DNA from 2 places in the Enterococcus diestrammenae genome. Region 2 is predicted to be linked to the other one. Evidence: predicted binding sites of a transcription regulator. Region 2 holds the regulator's gene; the other holds the start of a gene.

Region 1 (11,509 bases), on a different contig from region 2:
TTTGCGGATCAATTACGTGAAAATCGTTAACAAAAGAAGCTTATCTTCCCGAAAAAGGAGATAAGCTTCTTTTGTTATACACTAAGGAATCATAAGTTTTAGCAGAAGTCACTAAACTGAGCTAGCAAAATGACAACTGGTCTTTGGTTGGCATTTACCGGTCCACTACAACCCGAGGCACTTACCGGAAACATGACCAACCGGTTTTCTTATGATACTTAAAAAATTATTAGGCTTAATCAAGATAGGTGGATAATTCGGCGATTTCAATACTTTCATCAAAAATATGGTCGTCTAAAATCAAAGTTGGTACGAATTGAATTCTGGCTGATGCCGCTTCTTTTTGGATAGCTGCTGATGTGTGTAGGTCCTGAGCTGGCGCGAGTTCTAGCTGGTTTTGGGCAAATTCCGCCACCTCTTCTAGAGAGAGGGTGCCCCAGGTGTCTTGAGTTTCAAAGATTTTTTCGATAGCTGCCAGTGTTGCTTCCGGATCATCTTTCGGAACAAACTGATGCATGACATTGCCTCGTTGCAAGCTTTCTTTGTCCTTATCTAGTAATTTAATGACGCGGTAAAGTTGACCGGTAGCGACAGCTTCTGTTAACAGGGGATTGGCTTTTTGATACCATTGGCGACAGTAAGGACAACGAAGATTAAGAAACTCCAATAGCAGGTGAGGTGCTTGTGGGTTGCCGATTTTGATGCCATCTGTCTTGTTGGTTGCTTGCGGTTTGATAATGGTGATATCCATGGGTTCCTCCTTGTAATTGGTCTATTTCTTTCTCTTAGTCTAACTGATTTATAAAGAGCCTGCAAAGGATTGTGATTTTATTGTCTGGATGCGACGATTTGCGCCTTCATCGCCATCTTCGTGACTTGAAGGCGTTCGTTCTTGTATTGACACTGAGCGGAATCTCAGAAATTGTTGGCTTCATTAGGCTTTTTAAATGAAAACTCCATCAACTTTTCAAGATTATGTTATACTGTTTAAGAAATATCTGTGCAAAGGGAGTCTGCCTATGTCTTTTAATTTAACGGAATTTTTCGATTTTCGATATTGGAAAGAGATTTTTAGTACTGACATTTTTTCCGTAAGTTTTCTAGTGAATGTTCTGGATATTTTGGTCGTTTGGTATATGATCTACAAACTTATCCAGCTTGTCCGGGGCACCAAAGCGATTCAGCTTTTTAAAGGAGTGGCGATTTTCATTGCGATTCGCTTTGCTGCTGAGTTGATTGGTCTACACACCTTGTCTTGGTTGATGGATCAGATTATTACCTATGGGGTGATAGCCGCGATCGTGATTTTCCAACCGGAAATCAGGCGGGGGTTGGAACATCTCGGTCGCAGCACCTTGTTTAAGACCTCTAAGCAAGAACAGCGAGAAGAAGAAAAGTTGATCAAAGCGTTGGAAAAAGCCGTACAGTATATGTCCAAGCGACGTATCGGAGCTTTGATAACCATCGAACGCAATACTGGTTTGGAAGAGTATATCGAAACCGGCATCCCACTAGATGCGGATATTACCGGTGAGTTACTGATTAATATTTTTATTCCCAACACGCCCCTTCATGATGGTGCGGTGATTGTTCGGCAAGATAAGATTGCCGTAGCCTGTGCTTATCTCCCTCTTTCGGAGAGTATGCTGATTCCAAAAGAATTTGGGACTAGGCATCGGGCAGCAGTAGGGGTCAGTGAAGTCAGTGATGCCTTGACAGTGGTAGTCTCTGAGGAAACCGGTGATGTCAGTATCACTTTAAACAATGAACTGCGCCCTGGACTTACGCAAGAGGAATTTTTAGACACCTTGAACCGTGAGTTAATTCCAGAAGAAAAAACGGACAGCAAGCGCAACCTTCTGCAATCCTTCATCGATGGCGTGACGAAAGGAGGAGGGAAAAAATGATTAAACCCAAATTACGGAGCAACTTGATGTATGGTGTGGTGGCTTTCATTTTTGCCTTAATCCTCTTCTTCAACGCCAATGGTCGCGCTATCCAGTCGCCGATTGGTGGCTCAACTGTCACGACAGAATCCTTTGAAGAGACGGTTAACAATGTGCGCATTGAGGCGTTGTACGATGATGAAAAGTATTATATTCACGGCTACAATCCAACTGTGGCAGTGAAGCTATCCAGTATCAATCGAATCCAACTAAACACTGAAGCCAATGCTGACACCCGAGGCTTTCAAGTCATTGCTGATTTGACTGGTCTAGGGGAAGGCACCCATGAAGTCAAGCTGCGAATTCAAAATATGAGTTCCGCCGTGACCGGTACCATTGAACCAACCAAAATTACTGTAACTATTGAAAGCCGCACCAGTGCTGAAATGCCAGTCGAACCCGCTTATTCAACCAGTAATTTGGAAAGTGGTTTTACCGTTGATAGTGTGGCAGTAAATCCTGAGAAGGTGAATATCACAACTGGCTCCCAAACATTAGCCGAAATCGATCGCTTGGTGGCGACGGTGGATCCGACGAAGCTTACCGACCACAACCTTGAAGAAACCGTGCGAGTTCAAGCTATGGATAAAGAAGGCAACGTCTTAAGCGTCGTGGCAGATCCGCCAGAAGTGACCGTGAATATCACCGTAACAGCACCACAAAAGCAAGTCTACCTTTACCCAGAACAAACGGGAAAGCAGGCTTCAAATGTCGCCAGTTATAATTTATCTTTGGCTGAAAATACGGCTATTATTGGTGGCGAGCAAAGTAAATTGGACACCATCGAAAGTATTGCCGTACCGGTGGATGTTTCCGGCATTACCAAAGAAACAAAACAAAAAGTCCATGTTCCAGTGGAAAGTGGTTTGACTGTCGATCCCACCGAAGTGACGGTGACTATCTCTCCGCGGCTGATGCCAAGTAGCAGTACGCCTAGTAGCTCAGCTGTAGATAGTGGCAAGAGCGAGGAACAGACAAAACCAAGTACTACATCTACAAGTACAGATGAAGAAACAACCACTGAGCAATCAGAGAGCGCTGATGATTCAGCCAGTAAGACGACTAGTGAGGAGTCTGAAGTCTCCACTAGTTCCTCAACTGAAACCACTAGTGAGAGCAGTCAAACTGCTCAAGGGCCCAGTCAAACTACCAGTCAAGGAGATTCTCTCCAAATGGCAGTCAATGATGCTGACGAATCCTCTTCTACTGAAATGAAATAGCAAAAAGCATCTAGTCGATCAGGATTGATGCATCTGTTACAATGGGCAAACTAGTAAGTAAAAGCTAGCGCTGCTTGATTTTTGAGTGTGGCGCTTTAGTAAGACAGCTTGGAGCAATTTACAATACACAAATTATGAAAATGAACGAGGGGTATTAAGAATATGGGAAAATATTTTGGAACTGATGGTGTCAGAGGCGAAGCAAACGTAGAATTGACGCCGGAATTGGCTTTTAAATTAGGTCGTTGTGGAGGCTATGTCTTAAGTCAACACGAAAATAGCGATAAGCGTCCGCGGGTTTTAGTCGGCCGCGACACGCGAATTTCTGGACAACTTTTGGAAACCGCACTGATTTCCGGTTTGTTATCAGTGGGGATTGAGGTCTTTCAATTAGGCGTTATTTCCACACCCGGAGTTGCTTATTTGACTCGTGTCCAAAAAGCCAGTGCCGGTGTCATGATTTCAGCTTCTCACAATCCAGCCCAAGATAACGGCATTAAGTTTTTTGGTGGAGATGGTTTCAAATTGGTAGATGAGCAAGAGCTGGAAATTGAAGCTTTGTTGGATGCCGAAGAAGATTTGCTCCCACGACCATCGGCGGAAGGCTTAGGGACCGTGGAAGAATTTCCAGAGGGGCTATTGAAATATTCTCAATTTCTAGAACAGACTATCCCAGGAGATTTAGCTGGAATGAAGGTTTGTCTAGACGCAGCAAATGGAGCGACTGCCACCACCGTGAATCGTTTGTTTGCTGATCTGGAAACTGAATTTTTCACGATTGGGACAAAACCCAATGGCCTGAATATCAACGATGGCGTCGGTTCGACTCACCCAGAAGCCTTAGCTCAATTTGTAGTTGAAAAAGGAGCAGATGCTGGTTTGGCTTTCGATGGTGATGGCGACCGTGTGATTGCTGTAGACGAACTGGGAAATATCGTGGATGGCGATAAGATTATGTATATCTGTGCGAAATACTTAGCTGAGAAAAAACGCTTGAAACAAGCTACTATTGTAACCACAGTTATGAGTAATCTGGGTTTCCATAAAGCCGTTGAAAATATTGGCTTGAAAGATGTGATCACGCAAGTTGGCGACCGGTATGTCGTCGAAGAAATGCGTAAAAATGATTACAACTTCGGCGGGGAACAATCCGGTCATATGATCTTCCTGGATTTCAATACAACTGGTGATGGGATGCTTTCCGGGATCCAACTGTTGAACATCATGAAGCAAACCGGAAAAAAACTTTCTGAATTGGCTAGTGAAGTGACAATTTATCCGCAAAAATTGGTAAATATCCGCGTGTCTAACAAAGACGGAGCGATGGAAGTACCAGCTATTGCTAAAGTAATCGCAGAAGCGGAAGCTGAAATGAATGGTGAAGGTCGCATTTTAGTCCGCCCTTCCGGTACCGAGCCTTTACTCCGGGTAATGGCTGAAGCACCAACCGATGAAAAAGTAGCCTACTATGTTGAGAAAATTGCAGCCGTTGTTCGTGAAGAGATTGGTTTGGATTAATTTAAAAATGTGACTGAAGGGGTTGTGACAAAACCCTCAGTCTCGCCTGCAGAAATTGAACGTTACTATACGTGAGAAGCAAGTAAAAGAAGCTGATCCTCCAATATTTTTTATTGGAAGATCAGCTTCTTTTCAATTCCTATAAATTTCAAACGCTGACTAGAATACCGTAATTCAATAAGTGATAAAAAAGTTTACCAACAAAATCGGTTAGTCCTATTGTAGGTAAGCTCTATAGTTAGCATTTACTGCTCCTATACCCGAGAAATTTATCGAAAACAAGGCAACCGACTTTTTTACTCAAGTTTAGCAGCCGGTGGTCAGCTTGCTGAAAATAAAGCCATTTTTGGAACTAAGGAATAAAACGTGACCTAGCGAAGGGGATGAAACCCTAAAGCTTTACGGTTACGCCTTAATTGCGTTATTCTTAATAGAGAATGGAGGGGTTGAGATGGACTTTATCAAACAACACCCATTAGCAATTTATTTAATCATTGTCAATATCAGTCTTTTTTTATTAATGGGCTTAGATAAACTGAAAGCAAAGATGGATAGCTGGCGGATTTCTGAAAAAACGCTTCTATTATTAGGATTAGTTGGTGGCGGTTTAGGTGGGATTCTCGGTCAGCAAGTCTTTCACCACAAAACACGAAAAGTATACTTTACGATCTGTTTTAGCTTAGGGTTGCTGTTCGCAATCGGAGGCGTGGTTTGGTATTACTTCAGGTAAAGTCAAAAAAAGCGGGGCAGGCCTTGCATATTGAGGAGTAAACTATGAAAAAGCGAGCGGCACTAAAGGCCCTGCTAAATATTCTATTTGTGATTGGGATATTTATTATTTTGGGTTATTTGATCAAAAATTCCTTAAGAGATATTTTGGCACAATTATTTCAGACACCACCTTTGATAGTAGGAGGTGTGATTCTTTGTGGAAGCCTGTACATACTAGTCGAGGGGGAAAACCTGCGAAAGATGGCGGGAAGCTTTCAGAAAACGTTTAGCAGAGGCGATGGGGCTCTGGCTATGTGTTACGCTGCTTTTTATCGTTTGGTTACTTTCGGCGCAGGAACTTTAGTGGCGGAGGTCAATTTTTATCATAGCAAGGGATTGCGTCTATCTCAGGGAGTCGGGGTCACCGCGCTGCACATGGTGATGTATAAGGTCGCCTTATTTACCTGGGCCTTGATCAGTCTGATCCTGCAGCTGGTCTTCTTCCAAGGAGTACGACCGCTGATTCTCTGGCTAGTTTTATTTGCCATGGTTGTGACTTTTGTGATTGTTGCGGTGTTGTTATCTTTAACCTTGAGTCTGAAGTTTCAGGTTTTGTTTGTCAAATTTAGCAATAAATTTATGAAACGCAAACAATTTCAGAATGCCGTGGATAAGATCAACTTGCAAATCTATTCATTGCGAGAAGCTGTGGACAGTATCCTACTAGAGCGGCCGTTAATCTTTCGTATTTATTTGTTGAATCTTTTGAAAGTGGTTTTCTGGTTTGTCATCCCTTACTTGGTACTGGCACCAAAACACCCGGAGTTGAATTTCTTTTTAGCTTTTGGGTTGACGAGTTTCGCAGTGATTTTAGCCGGATCAATCCCTACACCAGCGGGAATTGGGTCCTTTGAGTTTGTCTATTTGCTCTTATTTAAACCCTTAGTAGGAACTGTCGATGCGGTTAGTTCACTGCTTTTGTATCGTTTCGCATCATATGTCTGGCCCTTTTTGATTGGATTTGGGTATTTTTTGGTAAGTCAGCGACGGAAGATTCAGACGGAGATTCAGGAAAGTAAAGAAGATGAGGGGAAGGAAGAAACTTAAGGGACCGGTTGTTTTACAGATGAAAAGAATAGTAAAAGTAAGTGTAAATGTTTGACCAATGTTGACCAAAAGAGTATACTAATTTTTGTAAGGTTGGGTGCAACCTTATCCTTCATGACAATTACTAGCTTTGAGTAATCTGCTCAGAGCTTTTTGGTGAATCAAGGGGTCTCGTTAGGCTCTTTTCAATCACCAACTGAACATGCTAGAAAGGGCGTGAAGTAATGAACATTGAAAAAATGACAACGACTTTACAAGAAGCCATAGCTGAGGCACAACAAATCGCAGTGACTCGCCACCACCAAGAAATCGATATTCTCCACCTGTGGAAAATTTTTCTACAAGCCAATCATTTTGGGCGTAATTTTTATACCGATGCCGGCTTAAACGTGGAGGCTTTTGAAGCAGAAGTCGATCGTTTATTGGATGAATACCCAACGATTGAAGGTGGCAATGTCCAATACGGTCAATCGATGAGTCAAAATTTGTATCGCTTATTGCAAGAAGCAGATCAGCTACGTCAAGGTTTTGAAGACGAATTTTTATCAACAGAAATCGTGATCTTGGCTTTGATGAAGCTTAAAAACTTTTCTTTGACCAAATACTTAACCAGTCAAGGTTTGACGGAAAAAGAAATTCGTAAAAATATAGAAGAGATGCGGGGAGGGGAAAAAGTGACCTCACAAAATCAAGAAGAACAATACAAAGCCTTAGAAAAATATGGGGTGGACCTCGTTCAACAAGTCAAAAATGGCAAGATGGATCCGATTATTGGTCGAGATGAAGAAATCCGCGATGTCATCCGGATTTTGAGTCGTAAAACGAAAAACAATCCTGTTTTAATCGGTGAGCCTGGTGTGGGTAAAACCGCTATCGTCGAAGGGTTAGCCCAACGAATCGTGCGAAAAGATGTTCCTGAAAATTTGAAGGACAAGACGATTTTTTCTTTAGATATGGGAGCGTTGATCGCTGGTGCCAAGTTCCGTGGTGAGTTTGAAGAACGTTTGAAAGCTGTGTTGCAAGAAGTTAAAAAATCAGATGGACGCATCATACTCTTTATCGATGAAATCCATAATATCGTAGGTGCTGGCAAAACAGAAGGCTCCATGGATGCGGGAAATCTATTGAAACCGATGCTGGCTCGTGGTGAACTTCATACCATCGGTGCGACGACTTTGGATGAATATCGCCAATATATGGAAAAAGATAAAGCCCTAGAGCGTCGTTTCCAAAAAGTCTTGGTGAAAGAACCAACTTTGGAAGATACCATTTCCATTTTGCGAGGCTTAAAGGAACGTTTTGAAATCCATCATGGCGTAAATATTCATGACAATGCTTTGGTAGCGGCAGCAACCTTATCAGATCGTTATATTACCGACCGCTTTTTACCGGATAAGGCGATTGACTTAGTGGATGAAGCCTGTGCGACGATTCGTGTGGAAATGAATTCGATGCCGACTGAATTGGACCAAGTAACCCGTCGTTTGATGCAGTTAGAAATTGAAGAAGCTGCGTTGAAGAAAGAAACCGACGATGCCTCGAAAAAACGTTTAGAAACCTTGCAGGAAGAATTGGCCGAACTTAGAGAAGAAGCCAACGCTATGAAGATGCAGTGGGAGACGGAAAAAGAAGAAGTCAATGCCGTTTCCACTAAACGAGGAGAAATTGATCGAGCACGCCACGAGTTGGAAGATGCCGAAAACAATTACGATTTGGAACGAGCAGCAGTCTTGCGGCACGGTACAATTCCTCAATTGGAAAAAGAATTGGCGCAATTAGAGGACAAAGCCCAAAAAGATGATTTGAAAATGGTTCAAGAATCGGTGACGGAAAACGAGATTGCCACTGTCGTTGGACGCTTGACCGGTATCCCCGTGACCAAGCTGGTGGAAGGGGAACGGGAAAAACTCATGAAACTCAATGAGACCCTTCACAATCGCGTAATCGGTCAAAATGAAGCGGTCGATGCAGTCAGTGATGCAGTTATCCGGGCACGGGCGGGTTTACAAGACCCGAATCGACCATTAGGCTCATTCCTATTCTTAGGGCCAACTGGTGTCGGTAAAACGGAGTTGGCTAAAGCTTTGGCTGAAAACCTCTTTGATTCGGAAGACCACATGGTGCGGATTGACATGAGTGAGTATATGGAAAAACACGCGGTCAGTCGTTTGGTGGGGGCACCTCCAGGCTATGTGGGCTATGAAGAAGGAGGCCAATTAACTGAGGCGGTCCGACGCAATCCTTACACGATCGTTTTGTTGGATGAAATCGAAAAAGCCCATCCCGACGTCTTCAATCTGTTGTTGCAAGTCTTGGATGACGGTCGTTTGACAGATTCACAAGGCCGAGTTGTCGATTTCAAAAATACCGTTTTGATCATGACCTCAAATATCGGTTCACAACTGCTCCTAGAAGGGGTAACTGCCGATGGGAAGATCCCAGAAACTATTTCAGAACAAGTGATGACCTTATTGCGAGGCCACTTCAAACCAGAGTTTTTGAATCGGATTGACGATACGATTTTGTTTACCCCTCTTTCTTTGGAAAATGTCAAAGGAATCGTGGACAAGATTATCGCACAACTTTCCCGTCGCTTGGAAAACCAAGAAATCTATTTGGAAATAGACGATAGCGCCCGTACTTGGATCGCAGAAAAATCTTATGAACCAGCTTATGGTGCTCGGCCGTTGCGTCGTTTCATCACTCGTGAGTTGGAAACACCATTGGCTAAAGAGATTGTTTCTGGTCGGGTGATGCCGAAAACGAAAGTGACGATTCATCTGTTGGACAATCAGCTAGTCTTTCAAAATGAAGCATTAGTGGAAGAATAAACCAATAAAAGAGAGGATAGGCAGCATTTGCCAATCCTCTCTTTTCGTTTTCATCAAAAATAATCGCTAAAATAAGCTTCGGTATCGGGGATGATATGCTCCAAAGTTTTCAAGGTTTGAGCATCTGTGGTTAAGCGTTCAATGCGAGCCAGATAAGAGGCTCTGCGATAATTCATCAACAGACAACTTAAAGTCTGGATATCAAGAACGACCGCTTCACCCAAAGCTTCGCGGGTGACGAGGGCGCGATTGTCTTTTGCCGACCAAGTGAGAGAGAAATTATCATTGTTCCAAGTAGCCACTGGATCAGTCACCTGAAAATGAAAACTCTGGTCAAAAGCGGTGAAGGGAAATTGTGCCAAAAATTGCTCGACATCCACGATTCGGGCCATGTAGTAAGGCTCGATAGTTTCTTTAATCTGACTGTCCTCCAACAAGAAAGCTAAGGGTTCATTTTTATATATATCCCCTTTGACCCAATAGACCATCGAAAAATGAGCGGAGACGAAATTCCAGAGACCATTTCTAGCCTCTTGATTTAAATAAAACATCTCTTTAATATGAAAGACTTCTTCGGCTACCCAATAAAAGAGTACCCCTTGAGGCTTCCCTTGGGCATCATAGTAAATCGCGGCAGTCCGTTCCTCTTCATTTTCATAACGCCAGTATTCTTCCCAGTGAAAGCTTGAGCGGGTTAAGGCACCGTGATTGGCAGCCGCAAACTGATTATAAACCGTGTAAACATCGGCATCAGTGACTCCTTTACGTTCCACCGTTCCCGAGACGGTGACAGGTTTTGGCAACTGGGTGTCGCGGATTTTGAAACTGAGTTTATCACTCATAATTTCCCAGCCTTTGCGACGATAGTAGGGGATGTTATAGGGATATAGATAACTAATCCACTGCTCATCTTCTCGCATATTACTCAAAGCCACCCGGATCAATTCTTGCATTAAACCGTGACCAGCATATTCCGGATAGGTACCTACTCCGGTGACCCCTCCCATTTTGTAGCTAGTTCCGTGGATATTGACTTCACAAGGATAAATGGCAATCTGACTGATTAACTGATCCTGGTGAAACCAGCCAAAGACCTTGGACAAATCCAAGATTGGTTGTTTGGATTTGATCATTTCCTTTTTACTATCATAGCCACTTTCTTCAATGTCCGCATCGGTGATTTGAAAAACATAAGCCAATAATTCATTAAATTGTTGCACGTGTTCGGGACCCAAGGGGCGGATTTCTAGATCTTGTCTGAAATCTGATTCCATACTTTCAACTCCAATAGACTTTTTTTCATTATAGCAGAAGTTTCCAGCTCCTTCATGTTTGTCTGATTCTTAAGAGAAACTTTTTCGATGGATTCAAATGAAATCATCTCTTAAAAAATCAAGAAGAGGAATCACTCCGTTTTTAGCAGGAAAGATTTCTTGTCAAGGAAGATAATTAGCGATGAGAGTTCTTGGTCCATATTCTTGGTCTATTGATGAAAGGGGTGTGCTTGGCTCAAAGGGAAAATGACCAGCGACAACGATCCAGATTTTCTCTTGTGATACAAGCAAAAAACTTTGCTCACTGATTGAGATGTGTTATTTTTGGCTCCGTAAGCTGAATCTATTCAGCAACAAAGGAGGAAATCTAATGAGCGAGTTAAACGTACAAGAGGTTATGGCTTTAATCCCAAATCGTTTTCCAATATATTATATTGATGCCGTGGAGTCCTTAGAGCCGGGTAAAAAAATCCGCGCCAAAAAGAATATCACCTTCAATGAAGACTTTTTCCAAGGGTATTTCCCTCAAGATCCTCAGATGCCGGGAACCTTGATTTTAGAAACCTTGGCGCAAGCCGGGTCCGTTTTAATTTTGAAATCACCAGCCTTTCTGGGGAAACGAGCTTATATCGGTGGGATTAACCGGGCCAAATTTCATGAGAAAGTCTACCCTGGAGATGTACTTTTCTGTGAATTTGAAATAATCAAGCTAAAAGGCCCCGTGGGAACAGCCAATGCGGCGGCTTACGTTGGCGAAAACTGTGTCTGTGAAGCAGAATTCACCTTTATCGTTAATCAAGAAGCTTAAGAAAATAAGAAATCATCGGTCGTTACTGCTAAAATCGAGGAGTCGCCTTTTAGAAAAAATCTAAGGGCGACTCCTCTTTGAATTAGCTAGACCT
Region 2 (11,509 bases):
AGGATCATCCATGCCACTCAAAGCGAAGGCCGCCACCGCTTTGCCACAGTCAATCGTAGACCCTCCACCGATTGGTAAGACGACGTCAATGCCATGTTCTTTACATAAATCAGCGCCACGTTTTACGGTTTGTACTCGAGGATTGGGTTCTACCCCAGCTAGCTCCCACATATCAAAACCTTGTTCTGAAAGCAAAGTAGTTACGCGATCGTACAATCCATTTTTCTTGATACTGCCGCCACCGTACACCAATAACACTTTTTTGCCAAATTGAGCCAAGGCTTCCGGTAATTCCCCTAAGCGGTCCTTCCCAAAACGGATATCTGTTGTCACATGAAAATTAAAGTTATTCATGAAGTTCCCTCCCTGATTTCGTCATAGAACAATGGTAGCATATCTAAAAAAAATATGGCGCGTTGGTGGAATGATTTGTTCAATCACATTCTTTTTCAAAATCAAAAAGCCGAAATTCCCGCTACAACGTGGCTTTCGGCTTTGATATTTTTTAGCGCATCGTTACAAATTCCTCACTACCCGTCGGATGAATGGCTACCGTGTTGTCAAAATCGGCTTTGGTCGCCCCCATCTTAATCGCTACCGCAAAGCCTTGTAACATTTCCTCCACACCGATACCGATCCCATGAAGACCGATAATCCGTTCTTCTTGATCCAGGCAAACCAACTTCATCACACAACGTTGGCGATAATCGTTTAAGGCAAAATACATAGGGGTAAACCGACTCTTGTATACTTTGATGCGTTCAGGCCCATATTGTTTAAGGGCTTCTTCTTCAGACATACCGATAGTGGCGATGGCCGGATGAGTAAAAATCACGGTAGGAACCAGGTTGTAGTCTAGTCGCAAGTGAGTTTGCCCGTTGAACAGGCGCTCTGACAAACGCCGTCCAGCAGCAATCGCGACTGGTGTCAAATCAAGCTTGCCGATGACATCCCCCACAGCATAAACCCCCGCTACCGAAGTATTTTGGAAATCATCAACTTTAATAAAGCCTTTGTCATCTCGTTTTACTCCAGTGTTTTCCAGACATAAACTATCCGTTCGCGGTGTCCGCCCACCAGCAAACAATACCAAATCCCCTCGTAATTCTTGACCATTGGCAAAGCTGACACAAAAACCCGCCGCTTCTCTAGTAATCTTTTCAGCCACATACTCTGGATACAAAGCCATACCGCTTTCTCGATACAATTCTACCAAGTTATCGCTGAGCATCCGATCAAACGTCCGCAGTGGTCGCTCTTTACGATAAGCCCAGCTCGTTTTGATCCCCAATTCGTGACAGACACCCGCTAGTTCCGCTGCAATATAGCCAGCTCCAAGGATGATGATGGATTCCGGCTTCTCCTGCAAGGCAAAAAAACCGTCAGAATCAATGGCCATCTCCCCGCCCGGCACAGACATCAAGGAAGGTCGGCCACCAGTAGCAATCAAAATATGCGGCGCAGTGTATTGCTGTCCTTCGACGACAACTACATGATCCGATTCAAAATGGGCAAATCCCCGAAGGACCTCCACATGATTATGATCCAATCCCCGCTGATAGGCTCCGTGAAGAAAATCGATATAGTGTTCGCGACGCTGCACCAGTTCGCCAAAATCAAATTTGTCCAAAGATGCTGTGATGCCATAACCAGCCGTATCTCGCTGCAACATAGTCAACATTTCTGAAGCTTGCCACATCACTTTTTTCGGCACGCATCCTACATTGACACACGTGCCTCCCAACGCTTTACCTTCAATCAATAATACTCGTGCCCCGTGCTCACCCGCGCGATTTGCTGAAGCAATCCCACCAGAGCCGCCACCAATCACGATATAGTCGTATGTTTTCATGTCTTCTCCTTTAGTCTCCCTGATTGACAAATAGGTAAATGGCGATGAGTCTTTTCCTACCGACAACTAAGGAATGATTACCTAGATTTTACCAAAAGCAGTGGAAAATTTCATTGGGGGATTGACGAGTGTTTTGTTATTGACACTAGACTGTCTTATGTCTACTCAAAAATTAGTCTTTCTTAAAAGCACCCCAAAAAGCTCCCGAGTTCATCCCTCGGGAGCTTTTACGGCTATTTTTTTGGTTCTTCCTTCTTTTTCCGGATCATATCTCCCACATGCACGGGTTGCGCCACTGGCATGGTCAAAAGCATCATGGGATTTGGCGCTCGATCAATGGACTCGCCATCTTCGTTGTACATCACCGTTACAGATTGATGAAAATGTTGAAATCCTGGTCCGTAAAACTCGATTTCATCTCCGACAGAGAAATGATTGCGTTGCCGTACAGTCGCCATCTTGGTGGCGGCATCATAAGCCAGCACTTCGCCAATAAAAGTATATTGAGGAATTTTACGGCGCGGACCAAAAAGTTGATCTTCATCTGTTGGGGTGTGGTAGTAGAAGCCATCAGAAAGTTCCCGTTGTGCAACTTTCCATAGTTCATCAATCCATTCTTGTTTGCACACCCAATTTTCCGGATCTGCCATATAACTATCAACAGCGGCTTTGTAGACGTTGGTCACTGTGGAAACGTAATGGATGGACTTCATTCGTCCCTCGATTTTGAAGCTGTTTACGCCATTTTCGATCAAGTCGGGAATGTGTTGAATCATGCTCATATCCACTGCACTCATACTGTAAGGTTCCGTCACTTGACCTTTATCTACCAAACTTTGGTGGGCTTCAGTTCCAAAAGGCATATCAAATAAGTCGTATTTCCAACGGCAAGATTGGGAACAGCCACCGCGGTTTGCGTCCCGCATCGACATATGATTGGATAACACGCAACGGCCAGAATAAGAAATGCACATGGCCCCATGAACGAAGGCTTCAATTTCAATGTCCGAGTGGGCACGAATCATAGCGACTTCGGCCATGGAAACTTCTCGAGCCAATACCACCCGTTCCAAGCCTTCTTCTTTCCAAAATTCCAACGTCTCCCAGTTTGTTGCCGAAGCTTGGGTAGACAAATGCACTGGTAAGCCCGGCGCTTCCGTGATACAAATTTCAATCAATGCCGGATCAGATACGATAACTGCGGAAATCCCAACATCTCGTAAGTTACGGAAAAACTCGCCAGCACCTTCTTGATTGCCTTCGTGGGTGACCATATTCGCTGCTACATAAACTTTGGCATCATGTTCGCGGGCATAGGCCACCCCTTCTGCCATCTGTTCATAAGTAAAATTCCCCGCACGACTGCGTAACCCATAGGCATTGCCGCCGATATACACGGCATCCGCGCCATAATGAATGGCCGTTTTTAGTTTTTCTAACGTACCGGCTGGAGCCAAAACCTCCGGCCGTTTCAAAGCTGTTTTCGTGGTGCTCATCTTTTTCGTCTCCTTTAATAACTAACCCAACTAGCGAATTTTCTTAGGATCAATCCCATAAAAGCCGGTGTCTAGGCCGCGATTTGCCGGGTGCAACTGTTGTACTTCTGCCACTAACTGGGCGCCATCAGCTACCGTCCAGTTTCCTGATTCCAACAAGTGGCGAGCTTTATCAAAACAGCCGGCGATTTTTACAAAATTAGCCCCGGGAGACAAGACACCATCTAGCTTCCAAGTCGTAAAACCTACCTCTGCTAATTCACCAACTTGTGCCATCAAAGATACATCATTGGAAGCAAAAATATGCGTCCCATGGCTATCTTCATAAATCGAATAATGGGTATTCTCATCTTGCGGATCTGACAAAAAGAGTCCTCGTTCCCGTGTAACTGCCTCGTCTTGCTTCGTAAAACGATAATAATTTTCCAATAAAGGGCGTTTTGATTGATGGATACAAGTCGCCCCGTATACCAACACTTCAGTGGGAATTGCCAACTGTGGAGCCATTTTCACCATTTCTGCAAAAGGAACTTCCCGAGCTAAAACTGCGCCTACCGCTCCTTTTTTGTGCCAAAAATTGATTTGGCGAGCATTGGTTACCAAGGTTTCCGCATCATAAACAAAAGGCAAGGCCAGCTCCGGATTTTTTTTCATAACATAAACAATACCGGGATCACCAACTAATACCCGATCCACAGCGATTTCTTTCAAAAAAGCTAAGTATTCCGGCAAGCGTTGCATTTTTTCTGGATGCATGATGCCATTCACAGCCACTTCTGCCGTTTTTCCAGCAGCATGAATCACTTCCACTAGTTCCCGCTGCTCTTCTCGACTAAAATCTGCCGGCAAACGTAAGCCAAACATTTCCTCGCCAAAGACCAGCGTATCCACACCAAAAGCAAGTAGCTCTTGTGCTTGCGTCAAGGATTCACAAGTCGCTTTCAATTCTATCATCTTGAAGACTCCTATCTCGTATTAAAGATTAAATTTAATAAAACTAAATTTAACCGTTCATTTCAGGCTATTTCCAACCCGACTATCCTATCATAAAACAGCGCTACAAGACAATTTGCCAGCTTTTTCACAAACTTATTTAAGCAATAGCCGGTTTTAATTGGTCCGTAACAACTTCTCAAAAATAACATAAAAAAGCCGCTACTGTCAGCAGTAGTCGGCTGAATTTAAGAATTTCACAAATAAGCTTCGCAAGCTTGCAGTAGGTTTTTCCTAGCTAGAAAACTTGGTAGAAAAGCTTCAATCAAATACCTCGTACCGTGCTTTCACCCAGCGCCAAGGTACACCAGTCAATTCTAGCGCTGCCTCTTTCAAAATCGGCAAGCTTGCCTCATGGGTGGTCTGCACCGAAACACTAGCAAATCCCTGGGGCCAATCATAAACTAGCTCATTTAGACTGGTGGACTGCTCACAACAGGGCGTCGTCACTGTCAAATCATAAAAACCTTGTGTTCGAGCATAAAAAGCGGCCATTTTTTGATGCCACCACAGCGGGTCAAGTGCTGCATCACAAAAAGGACAGCAAATCCCATGAAATTCTTCACCAGCGTCGATAAACTGCACTCGTTCGGTGATTTCCACGCGATTGTCGTCATTGATTGTTTTCATTTTTTGCTTAAAAGGTACCACCAACTCCTCCGGCAACTCAAAGAAGGGATCTTGGGGAATTAATTTGTATACGATAGCAGGCACAGTCAGTTGCTCCTTTTTGAATAATCGAAAACTTTTCTCCATTATAAACCACTGATTTCGTAAAGGCTAGTTCATGAAAGCCGGCCGATCTAGCTACCGTCAACCCAATTCCTAGGTCGCTAAATTTCACCTTTTTCGGCCATCACAATGTCGGCATGATAAGCCACTTAATTCCTGATACATCAAGCTTTTTGGAGCTTAATTTTCTATAAGTTCTTTATCTATAAAAAAGGAGCCCTGCCATCAACTCTGGATAGCAGAACTCCTTCAGCAATCTGACTGGAAAAATCTTACACTAGCGCTGTTTCTTTACCGGTTGCCCCTTTAGGAACTTTAGCGTCTTCTTTCACCGTCAACGTAATCTTTCCTTTTTTAGCCCCAATCGTCACTTGCTCACCAAGGTGGATTTGGCCGCTCAGCAAGGCTTCACTGAGGCGATCCTCGACTTCTTTTTGCAGCGCGCGACGGATTGGTCGGGCACCGTATTCAGGATCAAAGCCAGCTTTCCCCAGGACATCGTAGGCTGCCGGAGTGATTTTCAGGCGAATATCTTGTTCAGCCATCCGTTTGATGATGGCTTTGCTCATAATTTTGACGATTTCGTGGATTTCGTTTTCCTTCAAGGAACGGAAGACCACTGTTTCATCGATTCGGTTCAAAAATTCTGGACGGAAGGCTTTTTTCAGCTCTTCCAAAATACGTTTTTGCATCTTACCGTGGTCTTTGGTAATGTCGGTCACATTGAAACCGACATTCTTTTCTTCACGAATTTGGGTGGCACCAATATTTGAAGTCATGATCAAAATCGTGTTACGGAAATCGACTTTGCGACCTTTAGAATCCGTCAAATGACCATCATCCAAGACTTGCAGTAAGATATTGAACACATCTGGATGGGCTTTTTCCACCTCATCTAGCAAAATCACAGAATAAGGTTTTGAACGAATTTTCTCCGTCAATTGCCCGCCTTCTTCATAACCGACATAGCCTGGAGGTGAACCAATCAAACGACTGGTGCTGTATTTTTCCATAAACTCGGACATGTCCACTCGTACCAAGGAATCCTCCGAGCCAAACATCGCTTCCGCCAAGGCTTTAGCAAGTTCTGTCTTCCCGACACCCGTTGGACCCAAGAACATAAAGGAGCCAATCGGCCGGTCGGGATCTTTCAAACCACTGCGGGCCCGACGAATCGCTCGTGAGACAGCAGTTACGGCTTCATCTTGTCCGACTACGCGTTGGTGAAGAATTTTTTCCAAATCCAACAAGCGTTCGGATTCTTTTTTCTCCAACTGTTGCAACGGTACCCCAGTCCACTGAGAAACCACTGTCGCTACATCTTCTGCAGTCACCTTATTTGAAAAGCCGGCTGCCTCTTTGGTCTCCGCGAAAGCCAACTCCGCCAAACGTTGGCTGAGTTTTTTCTCTTTTTGACGCAAGCGAGCCGCCAGCTCAAAATCTTGCTCCTGAATAGCTTGCTCTTTTTCATGCATCAATTGGGTAATTTCTTCCCGTAGTCGCGCTAGTTGCGACGGCTCGTCCGCCCGATCCAAACGCACTTTGGCAGCTGACTCATCCATCAAGTCGATGGCTTTGTCTGGTAACTGGCGGGAATTGATGTAGCGCACCGACAACTGGACCGCTGCTTGCAATGCATCATCCGTGATTTCCACCCCATGATGGTCTTCATAACGTGGTCGCAAGCCTCGCAAGATTTCTACCGCTTCTTCCGCCGTTGGTTCATCCACTTGAACTCTGGCAAAACGACGTTCCAAAGCCGAATCTTTTTCAATATATTTTTGATATTCATCTAACGTGGTGGCCCCAATGGTTTGCAATTCTCCACGAGCCAAGACTGGTTTCAAAATATTGGAAGCATCAATCGCGCCTTCTGCTCCCCCAGCTCCGATCAAGGTATGCAACTCATCAATAAACAAGATGACTTGACCATCATGGTAGATTTCATCGATGACTTTTTTCATCCGATCCTCGAATTCGCCACGATATTTGGTCCCAGCAACTAATGAGCCCATATCTAGCATCATCAAGCGTTTTTCTGCCATGTCTTCGGGGACTTCTCCCGCCACAATTCGTTGCGCTAGTCCTTCCGCAATGGCTGTTTTACCGACACCAGGTTCCCCTACTAAGACAGGGTTGTTTTTGGTGCGTCGGCTCAAAATCTGAATCAGGCGTTTGACTTCTTTAGTCCGGCCCACCACGGGATCTAGACGGTTTTCTCTGGCTAGCTTCGTCAAATCCCGCGCCAAATTATCTAGCGTTGGGGTACCTTGTTGCACGCCCCCTTGTCGTGTCCCTTGTTGCTGACCACTTGCTTGACGACGGCGACTAGCGGCTCCTGTGTTATTGGTTTTGGATTCATTGAGGCCCATTTTTTTCTTCAATACTTGCCGCATCTTGGCCAAACTCATCCCTAGATTAATCATAATCCGGGACGCTAAGATCTCATCGTCTCGCAACAAGCCCAATAAAATATGTTCCGTACCGATTTGGGGAGCGCCAAAGCGTTTGGCTTCGTCACCGGCATAAGCAAAAATCTGCTTCGCCCGCGGAGAGTATGGCAAATAAACGCCAGCTGGGTAGCTCTTCACGGTCCCATAACCCGTCAAATGTTCAATCTCTTCACGAATATCGTTTTCACTGATGGCTAATTCCCGTAACGTTTTGCCGGCAATGCCATTTTGTTCAATCACTAAAGCCAAGAGCAAATGCTCAGAACCCACTGATTGGTGCTTGAATGTTTTTGCTTCTTCTTGCGCAATGGCCAATACTGCCTTGGCCCGTTCTGTAAACAATTCCTCCATAACTTACCTTCTTCCCGCTGTCTGACGCCGCAGCTGTGACAGTCTCTGGTTTTCGTTGCTAACTTTAGCTGGTTACCACTGACGATGTTGTCTCCGTTACGTTGGCTTTCAGCATGCTTATTTTTCGTAACTTAAACGTTCCAATACCGCACGCATTAAACTGGCGCGAATCTTGTCTGCTTCTTGGTAATCCGCCAAGGTGGATTGAGCCATTACCGCTAGTATCAAATTGCCTTCTTTTTGGGTCAACAACTCTTCTTCATACAATTTTTGAATGATCGCCAAGGCATTTTTTTCCGTCAACGCCTCGTCGACCAATTCCGCGACTTGTTCTAAAAAGCGGTGTTTATCGGAAATCTTAACCTTCTCAATGCGAATATAACCGCCACCACCGCGTTTTGAAGCCACGGTGTAGCCCCGTTGAATCGTAAAACGGGTATTAATCACGTAATTTATCTGAGAAGGCACGCAATTAAACTGCTGGGCCATCTCCGTTCGACGTATCTCAATTATCTCACTATCTTCCAGAATTTTCTTCAGATAGGCCTCGATCAGATCTGAAGTATTATGACGTGTCATGACGAATCCTCCTATCTTCAGTATCATTGCAACTTTGCAGAATCATTTTTCCTTGAAATGCCAAGGCTTTGGCGATTTCATTGACTAATTCTGACCATAATCAATTATACCGAAGATTTTCAAATAATTAAAGAAAGACGAACAGGAGGGACAGGTTTGTTAAGAATTCTTGCTGTAACGCTGGCTTTTGTAACCCTTAGATAATTCTTCCCCACCAAAAGCCTGATAAAAGCTCAGAAAAAAAGCGCTAACCACTTCACTGATATCCCCGTGAAGTGGTTAGCGCTAGTCGCTTATTCAAATTGATGCCGAAATTTAATAATGTTTTACATCCATCTCAAAATATCCCAACACTTCAGCCGTTGCTTCTTTTACAGGAGTTACCGATTTTAGTTCCCCCTGAACGACTACCCGCTTGGTCCCGCCGATTTCATTACAAGTAATCAAAGTGACTAGTTTTTTGTCTGGGACTTCTTCAATGTACTGCGTCTCAGTGGGTAAAACAGTAATATTCAAGGTAGCGGTATACTCATAGATATTTTCCAAATCTGTCAGATAAATGGCGTCACCAATTTGAGTCTGATCTAATGGTTCGAATAAATACCCTTTATCATAGGCACGATGACTGGCCAGAGAATAATTGCCCGCCCCCATCTTTTGATCAGGAAACATGGTGCCAGCACCCCACAAGAGAGATTCGTTGGCAACACCTCTAAAGATTGGTAAATTAATGCCCACTTTGGGTATGGCGATACCACCGACTACTGGTAAGTTACGATTTTGCCATTGGGCTTTGAAAACCGTCTCGGAGCTAGCAGGAACTACCGCTTCAAAATCAAAGCTCGCTTCTTTTTCTTCATTTTTTACGATGTCTTCTCTCGTAAGCTTAGAAACCGCAAATTTTTCGCCATTATGGTCGATAATCACGTTTTTGATTTGATTATTAAAAACCAATACCAGTCCGACTACCAAAAGCAGTAGTAAAAAGATATTGATAAGCCAATTTCTTCCCCGATGTTTTTTCTTTTTCATAATAAGCCCCGCCCTCATTTGATTGCTAGCGCCTTTATTTTACCATAGAAAACAGCACACCGGCTATGGTAGCTCCAGACAGCCTCGCTAGTTTTAAGAAAACGCAACCTTCTTTTGCGGAGCGGATTTTCTAAAAATTGGCTGGACTAGCAAAAGATTGCAAAAGAAAGCCCTTTCTGTAATCAAACTTTAAAGGAAACGAAACACCACGAAATCCCTCGTTGTTGTATGATGGTAGTATCGGGAAAAAGGAGGGGGCGCCCCATGACAAAAATGATTTACATACATATTGATACTACCAGCAATGCCGTTTTGTCACGGGGCATTAGTCCCTTAGAATTTTATCATGGCATCGTCCATCAGCCAAAAAATCTCCTGCTTCTAGACCCTTCCTCTGATTACGGTGAATATGAAACCCACACCGGTTTGAAAATTTTGCGGGGAAATGAAGGCGTCAAACAGTATTTCGATGAACTGGCTCGCAATCGGATTTCTGAGGATATCAAATGGATTGACTTTAATGACAGTGCCCTGCTAAAAGAACTGACACCCTTAGAAATCAGTGAGTTGCTGTATTTTGGCCACATGAAAACCCATCTCCACTCGCCATTTTTCTATAAACTGCAGAATAATTTCGTTTACTTCGATTTGAAAGACGAGCTTTCCCGGGTTTACTATCGCTATTTAGATGAGTATTATCGGATTCTCGCTGACAAACTCACTCGGACAGTCTTGGAAAAAATCAACGACCGCCGTTCATTTTTCCGCAAAGCAACTCCAGTAGAAAAACTTGATATCAGTCTTTTACGAGAGATGAAAGGTCTTTTTCAAGAAGGTGTCGTCTTTTGCTTCCAGTCGGCCCACACAGAAGGCCAAGATTATAAAATTCCCATCTACTTAATTGAAGATGGTAGTTTTCGAAAAAATGAGGAACTTACCAAAGATGACATGCTCGTCGGCCATTTGATTTACCAACAAGACCGACGCCAATGGCAAGTGACCTACGAAGACAAAGATCTCCTTTTTCTAACCAATTAAAGTAAGCCTGTAAAAATACAGGATGGCCTTATTTTTCGAAGCATCCCTCAAAATATCAGGGAACCAATTATAGGCGACTATAAAACAGGCCTCATTCCTCAGTTTTTTTACTGATTTCTGCTTAGATCTTAGATGAAACTGGCTATTTAAGGCTTCTGACAGCCGAAATTTTGACCTTCCTTGATCCAGCAAAAAAGCTGCATTTTCCAAATGATGTGGAAAATGCAGCTTTTTTAGTGGTTCAATCACTTAACGGTTGCCGATAAGTACCGGTTTACAACTTATTTTGTAGCCGACCAAACACCATGATCGTCTTTCGGGATAAACAACCTAGGAGCAACTTTGACCAGAATCACCAAAACTACCGCTACATAGATGATATTCCCTAAAGCGGAGGCACCGTTGACGGAAAAAGAATACAGCCAAGGACTCATATTTTCTGGTGCATAGGCGCCCCAAACGAAGACCCCCGCCCAAAAATGCCAAAACCAACGGGAGAGACACGCAAGCACCGCACCCAAGACAATGTACAGCACCATCTGTTTTTGATAACCTTTTTGCACACTAAGGCGAACTTTAGTCCCCAACAAGCCGCCCAAGCCACCAAAGGCAAAAGCAAAGGGGTATTCAAAAATGATTTGCGGGACACTGATAAAGTTCTTCATCGCCGAACCTAAGACGATATTTAACAAGCCCCAGACAAAGCCTGCTGTCATCCCTGCCAGCGCACCTCGCCGATAAGAATACAACACCAACGGCACCAACCCTAAAGACAAATCCAAGGCTGCATTTGCCGTTTGGATGGGAATATAAGACAAAGCCATCCCCATCGCGGCGATAATCGTTCCTTCGATCCAGACTCGCAGATTTTTATTCATAAAAAAACTCCTCCATTGCAGATTATAGAACAGTCACAATCTACAAAGGAGAAGTATATGCTACTTCTAAGTCGTCACAATTCCTACGCTCGCATTATCGAGACA

What was found. The regulator CtsR, encoded in region 2, represses protease genes until heat stress. The targets are predictions, from matches to a motif close to TTGGTCAAAAAAGGTCAAANA.
Region 1: the regulator CtsR is predicted to act here: its motif matches at 6,551-6,571, upstream of clpB (ATP-dependent chaperone ClpB).

The regions. Positions count from the first base shown of each region.
Region 1 is NZ_JBMRGR010000005.1:101,350-112,858, forward strand. Features, by position in the region: gene whiA (DNA-binding protein WhiA) at 1-30, shown strand, start outside; gene ACO03U_RS05355 (thioredoxin domain-containing protein) at 236-751, opposite strand; gene cdaA (diadenylate cyclase CdaA) at 1,020-1,907, shown strand; gene ACO03U_RS05365 (CdaR family protein) at 1,904-3,166, shown strand; gene glmM (phosphoglucosamine mutase) at 3,329-4,684, shown strand; gene ACO03U_RS05375 (DUF1294 domain-containing protein) at 5,136-5,414, shown strand; gene ACO03U_RS05380 (lysylphosphatidylglycerol synthase transmembrane domain-containing protein) at 5,459-6,502, shown strand; gene clpB (ATP-dependent chaperone ClpB) at 6,727-9,333, shown strand; gene ACO03U_RS05390 (GNAT family N-acetyltransferase) at 9,387-10,607, opposite strand; gene fabZ (3-hydroxyacyl-ACP dehydratase FabZ) at 10,978-11,415, shown strand.
Region 2 is NZ_JBMRGR010000006.1:46,447-57,955, reverse strand. Features, by position in the region: gene ACO03U_RS05800 (iron-containing alcohol dehydrogenase) at 1-354, opposite strand, end outside; gene gor (glutathione-disulfide reductase) at 506-1,852, opposite strand; gene ACO03U_RS05790 (peptidase U32 family protein) at 2,086-3,348, opposite strand; gene ACO03U_RS05785 (peptidase U32 family protein) at 3,379-4,302, opposite strand; gene ACO03U_RS05780 (hypothetical protein) at 4,603-5,055, opposite strand; gene ACO03U_RS05775 (ATP-dependent Clp protease ATP-binding subunit) at 5,346-7,877, opposite strand; gene ACO03U_RS05770 (CtsR family transcriptional regulator) at 7,995-8,456, opposite strand; gene ACO03U_RS05765 (class A sortase) at 8,772-9,488, opposite strand; gene ACO03U_RS05760 (hypothetical protein) at 9,753-10,526, shown strand; gene thiT (energy-coupled thiamine transporter ThiT) at 10,808-11,404, opposite strand; TPP riboswitch at 11,468-11,509, opposite strand, start outside.